Linked DNA regions of Aromatoleum aromaticum EbN1. The protein of the gene in region 2 interacts with the protein of the main gene of each other region in a pairwise test. Links are inferred from orthologs where the notes say so. Each region holds a gene or a part of one and is shown on either strand. Other genes may lie near its edges.

What was found.
Region 1: the proteins of nth (region 2) and aceE interact in binary tests that used the Escherichia coli proteins (3 or more experiments, as listed by UniProt). The link is inferred for Aromatoleum aromaticum EbN1 from one-to-one orthologs.

What each region holds. Positions count from the first base shown.
Region 1 is NC_006513.1:67,215-70,636, forward strand. What follows is about bases 1-3,179. They hold aceE (pyruvate dehydrogenase (acetyl-transferring), homodimeric type), read left to right. Parts: upstream 1-303; coding sequence 304-2,979; downstream 2,980-3,179. Other genes in these bases: aceF (dihydrolipoyllysine-residue acetyltransferase), read left to right, coding at 3,001-3,179. In the rest of the region: more of aceF, read left to right, coding at 3,180-3,422. UniProt on the Escherichia coli protein: Component of the pyruvate dehydrogenase (PDH) complex, that catalyzes the overall conversion of pyruvate to acetyl-CoA and CO(2).
Region 2 is NC_006513.1:2,898,707-2,902,074, reverse strand. What follows is about bases 264-3,209. They hold nth (endonuclease III), read left to right. Parts: upstream 264-1,393; coding sequence 1,394-2,026; downstream 2,027-3,209. Other genes in these bases: EBN1_RS13800 (c-type cytochrome), read right to left, coding at 2,828-3,160; EBN1_RS13805 (c-type cytochrome), read right to left, coding at 2,505-2,831; EBN1_RS13810 (DUF1841 family protein), read left to right, coding at 2,050-2,481; EBN1_RS13820 (electron transport complex subunit E), read left to right, coding at 686-1,384; EBN1_RS13825 (RnfABCDGE type electron transport complex subunit G), read left to right, coding at 264-672. Outside these bases: EBN1_RS13830 (RnfABCDGE type electron transport complex subunit D), read left to right, coding at 1-13; more of EBN1_RS13825, read left to right, coding at 10-263; EBN1_RS13795 (AAA family ATPase), read left to right, coding at 3,341-3,368. UniProt on the Escherichia coli protein: DNA repair enzyme that has both DNA N-glycosylase activity and AP-lyase activity. The DNA N-glycosylase activity releases various damaged pyrimidines from DNA by cleaving the N-glycosidic bond, leaving an AP (apurinic/apyrimidinic) site.

The DNA.
Region 1 (3,422 bases), 2.8 Mb from region 2 along the record:
CGACTTGGCGCCGCCGCGACCGCTTCCGCCTCCCCCTCGCTTGGCAACTTCGGCCCGCGCCGCGGCGAAACACGTTCAACCTGGTCATTCGCTTCCCGCGAGGGGTTGCCTGCGATCCTGCCTGCAAGACTCCCGCCGTGAACCGCTCGTCGTGAAATTTGCCGCGCTTTTATTGCACATCACGAAAACACATTTTAGAATGTGAAACTTGCCGACCGGATGCAGGGTCGGCGATCCACGATTCAGCTCCGACTGCTCCACAAGAGCGGAAACCGCAAACCTCAATCGATGAGGAGACAGAGAATGGCCGCTACATCGAACGTGATCCTGAAACCCGACCAGGACAGCCAGGAAACCCAGGAATGGCTCGATGCCCTCGCCGGCGTCGTCGCCAACGAAGGCCCCGAACGGGCCCATTTCCTGATCGAGAAAATGATCGAGGCCGGCCGCGAGGAAGGGATCGACCTCCCCTATTCCGCGACGACCCAGTACATCAACACGATCCCCGTCAGCCAGCAGCCGAAATATCCCGGCAACCCGGACATGGAGATCAAGCTGCACTCCTACATCCGCTGGAACGCGATGGCGATGGTCGTGCGCGCAAACAAGCACACCAACGTCGGCGGACATATCGCGTCGTTCGCGTCGGCCGCTGCTCTTTATGACGTGGGTTTTTCGCATTTCTGGCGTGCGCCGACGAAGGACCACGGCGGCGACCTGATCTTCTTCCAGGGCCACTCGGTGCCGGGCGTCTATGCCCGCGCGTTCATGCTCGGGCGCCTCACCGACGAACAGCTCGACGGCTATCGCCAGGAAGTCTCCGGCAAAGGCATCTCGTCGTACCCGCACCCCTGGCTGATGCCGGACTTCTGGCAGTTCCCGACAGTGTCGATGGGTCTCGGGCCCTTGTGCGCGATCTACGCGGCACGCTTCATGAAGTATCTCGACAGCCGCGGCATGGTCGAGGCGAAGGACCGCAAGGTGTGGGCATTTGTCGGCGACGGCGAGACCGACGAAGTCGAGACACTCGGCGCGATCGGACTGGCTGCGCGCGAGAAGCTCGACAACCTGATCTTCGTCATCAACTGCAACCTGCAGCGCCTCGACGGCCCGGTGCGCGGCAATGGCAAGATCATCCAGGAGCTCGAAGCCGAATTCCGCGGCGCGGGCTGGAACGTTATCAAGGTCATCTGGGGCACGCACTGGGATCCGCTGCTCGCGCGTGACACGAAGGGGCTGCTGAAGAAGCGCATGATGGAAGCGGTCGACGGCGAGTATCAGACCTTCAAGGCGAAGAACGGCGCGTATGTGCGCGAACATTTCTTCAACACGCCGGAACTGAAGGAAATGGTCGCCGACTGGACGGACGACGAGATCTGGCGCCTGAACCGCGGCGGCCATGATCTGTTCAAGATCTTCTCCGCGTACAAGGCGGCCGTCGAACACAAGGGCCAGCCGACACTGATCCTCGCCAAGACGATCAAGGGCTTCGGCATGGGCCAGGCCGGCGAGGCGATGAACATCTCGCACCAGCAGAAAAAGCTCGACACCGACGGGGTGCGTCGCTTCCGCGACCGCTTCGAGCTGCCAGTGCCCGACGACCAGATTGCAGAAGTGCCTTACCTCAAGTTCGCCGACGATTCGCCGGAGCAGAAATACCTGCTCGAACGCCGCATGGCGCTCGGCGGCTTCCTGCCGGCCCGCCCGCGTCGCGCCGAAACGCTGCCGGTGCCGCCGCTCGCCACTTTCGCCGCGCTGCTGAAATCCTCCGGCGAAGGCCGCGAGCTCTCCACGACGATGGCGGTGGTGCGCATCATGAACACGCTGATGAAGGACAAGCAGATCGGCCGCCATGTCGTGCCGATCGTGCCGGACGAATCGCGCACTTTCGGCATGGAAGGCATGTTCCGCCAGTACGGCATCTGGAACCAGCAAGGGCAGAACTACGTGCCGGAAGACCATGACCAGCTGATGTTCTACAAGGAATCGAAGACCGGCCAGGTGCTGCAGGAAGGCATCAACGAAGCCGGCGCGATGGCCGACTGGATCGCCGCGGGCACCTCGTATTCGGTGCATGGCGTGCAGATGATTCCGTTCTACATCTTCTATTCGATGTTCGGCCTGCAGCGCACGATGGACCTGTGCTGGGCGGCAGGCGACCAGCGCACGCGCGGCTTCCTGATCGGCGGCACTTCCGGACGCACGACGCTCAACGGCGAAGGCCTGCAGCACGAGGACGGCCACAGCCTGCTGCTCGCGAACATGATCCCGAACTGCGTCAGCTACGACCCGACTTTCCAATACGAAGTCGCCGTTATCGTGCAGGACGGCATGCGCCGGATGTTCGCCGAACAGCAGGACGTCTATTACTACATCACCGTGCTGAACGAGAACTACGAGCACCCCGAGATGCCCACCGGCGCCGAAGCGGACATCGTCAAGGGCATGTACGCGTTCCGCAAGGGCGGCGAGTCGACCAGCAACCTGCGCGTGCAGCTGCTCGGTTCCGGCTCGATCTTCCGCGAAGTCATCGCCGCAGCCGACCTGCTGAAGAACGACTGGGGCATCGAATCCGACCTGTGGGGCTGCCCGAGCTTCAACGAGCTGGTCCGCGATGGCCAGGACGTCGATCGCTTCAACATGCTGCATCCGCTCGATGCGCCGCGCGTGAGCCACGTCGAGAAGTGCCTCAAGGACACGACCGGCCCGGTGATCGCCGCGACCGACTACATCAAGCTGTTCGCCGAGCAGGTCCGCCCCTTCGTCAAGCGCACCTACGTGACGCTCGGCACCGACGGTTTCGGCCGTTCGGACACGCGCGAGAAGCTGCGCCACTTCTTCGAGGTCGATCGCCGCTGGATCACGGTCGCCGGGCTGAAAGCGCTCGCCGACGACGGCCTGATCGAGCGCGACAAAGTCGCCGCCGCGCTGCTGAAGTACCAGCTCGATCCGAACAAGCCGAACCCGATGACTGTCTGAGCGCCCCAGGGAGACAACAACATGAGCGAACTCATTGAAGTGAAAGTCCCGGACATCGGCGATTACGCCGACGTCCCGGTGATCGAGCTGTTCGTCAAGCCCGGTGACACGATCAAGGTCGAGGACCCGATCGCGACGCTCGAGTCGGACAAGGCGACGATGGACGTGCCCTCGACCGCCGCCGGCGTCGTGCGCGAAGTGCTGGTGCAGGTTGGCGACCGCGTGGCCGAAGGCAAGGTGCTGATCAAGGTCGAGGCAGCCGGCGCCGAAAACACCGCTGCACCGGAAGCCGCCGGCAACGCGGCGGCGCAGGCGACCCCTGCGAGTTCCGGCGCGGCGTTGGAACAGTCGGAAGCGTCCGCCCCCTCGGCCGCCTCCGCCGCAACTGCGTCGGCCCCGACCCCAACCCCGACCTCCGCCCCCGCCGCAACCGGAGGCAGCAC
Region 2 (3,368 bases):
GAGCCGCCCATGAGCGACCGCTATACAGCCACCCGTACTTCGCTGCGCACTGCCGGCATCATGATCGTGTTCACGCTCGCCTTCACCGCAATGATGTCGCAGACGTACCGCGTGACCCGCCCGTCGATCGAAGCCTCCGAGCAGGAGCAGAAGATGCGCCTGATCAACGACGTGCTCCCGCCGGACAGCTACGACAACGCGCTCCTCGAGGACTTCGTCGCCGTCGGACGGACGCCCGAGCTCGGCCTCGACCGGGGCGGGCGCATCTATCGTGCGCGTCGCGCCGGCGTTCCCGCGGCCCTGGTGTTCGAAGCGGGCGCACCCGACGGCTACGGGGGCAGGATCCAGCTCGTCGTTGCGGTTGGCGCGGACGGCCGCCTGGGCGGTGTTCGCGTGACTGCGCACAAGGAAACGCCGGGGCTCGGCGACTACATCGACCCCAGAAAGGATCGCAACAAGACTCAGCCGTGGATCGGTCAATTCGCCGGGATGTCGCTCGCGGACGTTGCGCCCGCGCAGTGGAAAGTCAAGCGCGACGGCGGCGTCTTCGCGTATCGCATCGGTGCGACGATCAGTGCACGCGCCGTGACGAACGCGACAGGACGAGTCCTCGAATATGCGGCCGAGCACCGCGATGCGCTGTTTGCGGCGTCGACCGGCAGCGCGCTCTGATGGAAACACAGCAATGAATCTCCAGACTTTTCGTGAAAACGCCTGGAATGGCCTGTGGAAGCAGAACACCGGCCTCGTGCAGCTGCTCGGCCTGTGTCCGATCCTCGCCGTCAGCACGAGCGTCGTCAATGCGGTGAGTCTCGGGCTCGCGACGGTGGTGGTGATGGCGGTATCGAACTTCGCCGTCGCGTCGCTGCGCAACTTCATCCCGTACGAGATCCGGATTCCGGTGTTCATCCTGATCATCGCCGCGCTGACGACGGTGGTCGACCTCGCGTTCAACGCCTACCTGCACGATCTCTATCTGGTGCTGGGCATCTTCATTCCGCTGATCGTCACGAACTGCATCGTCCTCGCACGGGTCGAGGCCTACGCGGCAAAGAACGACCCGGTGGCGTCCACCGTCGACGGAATCATGATGGGCCTCGGGCTGGTGTGGCTACTCGGCGTGCTCGGCGGCATTCGCGAACTGGTCGGCAGCGGCACGCTGTTTTCGGGGATCGAGATGGTCATCCCGGGCCTGTCTCCGCTGTCGGTGTTCGGTGACGATTACCCCGGCTTCCTGATCGGCGTGCTGCCTCCTGGCGCATTCTTCGCGCTCGGCTGCCTGATCGCGCTGTCGAACCGGATCCGCATGCGTGCGGCAGCCGGCAAGCCAGCGCGCCCGGCGAGCGACAGCGAAGGGCCTGCCCCGGCTTCGGCGGCGCCCTGAACCGGCCGGATGAAACGCGACGCGATTCGTGAATTTTTCCGCCGCCTGGCGGAGGCGAATCCGAGCCCGACGACCGAGCTCGAGTACGGGTCGCCATTCCAGCTGCTCGTTGCCGTGGTGCTTTCCGCGCAGGCCACCGACAAGAGCGTGAACCTGGCGACCCGCGAGTTGTTCGCCGTCGCCCCGACCCCCGAAGCCATGCTGAGCCTCGGGGAGGAAAACGTTACCGAACGCCTCAGGTCGATCGGCCTTTACCGCAACAAGGCGAAAAACGTCGTCGCGCTGTCGCGGCTACTGCTCGAGCGCCACGGCGGCGACGTGCCTCGCAGCCGCGAGGCCCTCGAAGCGCTGCCCGGCGTCGGCCGCAAGACCGCCAGCGTCGTGTTGAATATCGTGTTCGGCGAAGCGGTGATGGCAGTCGACACGCATATTTTTCGCGTCGCCAACCGCACCGGCCTGGCTCCTGGCAAGGATGTTCTCGCCGTCGAGCAGGCCTTGATGCGTCGCGTGCCGAAGGAATACCTGCACAATGCCCATCACTGGCTGATCCTGCACGGCCGCTACGTCTGCACGGCGCGCAAGCCGCGCTGCAAAGATTGCCTCGTGCGCGACCTGTGCGAGTTCCGCGACAAGACCGTTTAACCCAGAGCAACCGAGTCCAAAAGATGTTCAATCCCTCACGTGACCAGGTACGCAACTTCTTCATCGAAAGCTGGCGGAAATATCAGGCGAAGGAAGTACTGACACCGCTCGAACATATCGCTTCCGACCTCGTGCTCCTGCATCCCGAATATCAGGCGCTACTCGAAGACCCCGATTCGCTGTCGCGCGACTTCCTGCCGGAGGACGGACAGATCAACCCGTTCCTGCACCTGTCGTTCCACCTCGCGATCGAGGAGCAACTGTCGATCGACCAGCCGTCGGGCCTGCGCGCCGCGTTCGAAGCCTGCCAGCGCCGGCGCGGCAACCGTCACGATGCGCTCCACGACGTGCTCGAATGCCTCGGCGAAACGCTTTTCGACGCACAGCGCAACAACACGCAACCGGACGGTCCGGCTTACGTCTCGTGTGTCTTGCGCCGGGCACGCTCGAACTAGCCGGCGTGCCCTGACCTTCGCGCTCAGCGTTTCTGGTACAGGCCGGTCTGGGCGGCGAAGTATGCAGCAAGGTCGCCCAAATCCGCGGGCGACAGGTTCTCGACCTGGGCAGCCATGATCGGATTCTTCCGCCTGCCCGTCTTGTAGTCGAGCAGCGCCTGGTAGAGATAATCTTCGTATTGCCCGCCCAGGCGAGGAAATTCCGGCGAGGGACTGTTGCCGTCCGGGCCGTGACACGCTGCGCAGACCATCGATTTTTCCTTGCCTGCGGCGGGATCGCCCGCGTGCGCAGGGGAACCCGCCAACGCAAGAGCCGCCAGCGCCGGGAGGGTGATATTTCGTGTCATCATTGCGCCTCTCCTCCCGCGACGCTGTAGTAGGCCGCAAGGTCCGCCATGTCCTGCTCTGACAGGCTTGCGGCAATCGCGCGCATCGTCGGATGGCTGCGTTCGCCGTCGCGATACGCCTGCAGCGCGCGCACGAGGTATGCCGCATGCTGTCCGCCGAGCTTCGGCACCGGGTAGACATCCGGGAACGCGGTGCGATAGCCCGGAATGCCGTGACACCCCATGCACATCGAAGTCTTGGCCTGGGCAGCTTCTGCGTCGCCTTCCAGCGCCGAGGCGGCGGGTCCACCCAAGGCAAGACAGGCGGCGATGAGCAAATGTCGTCCGTGCATGGCGTCTCCTCGGTTTGTTTTAAGTATGGCTGAAGCGGCCGCAAAAAATTCTACGTCGCCTAAAGCGGAATGCAAATACCTGTCATTCTTCGAAAAACTCCGTGACTCCGTCAATCCGGCAGGCCCTTGCCCGCGCAGGCTGGCCCTATAATCGGTCCGGTTCAATCAGAGGATTCCCCGATGCGCTTCGAAGGTTCACAAGACTACG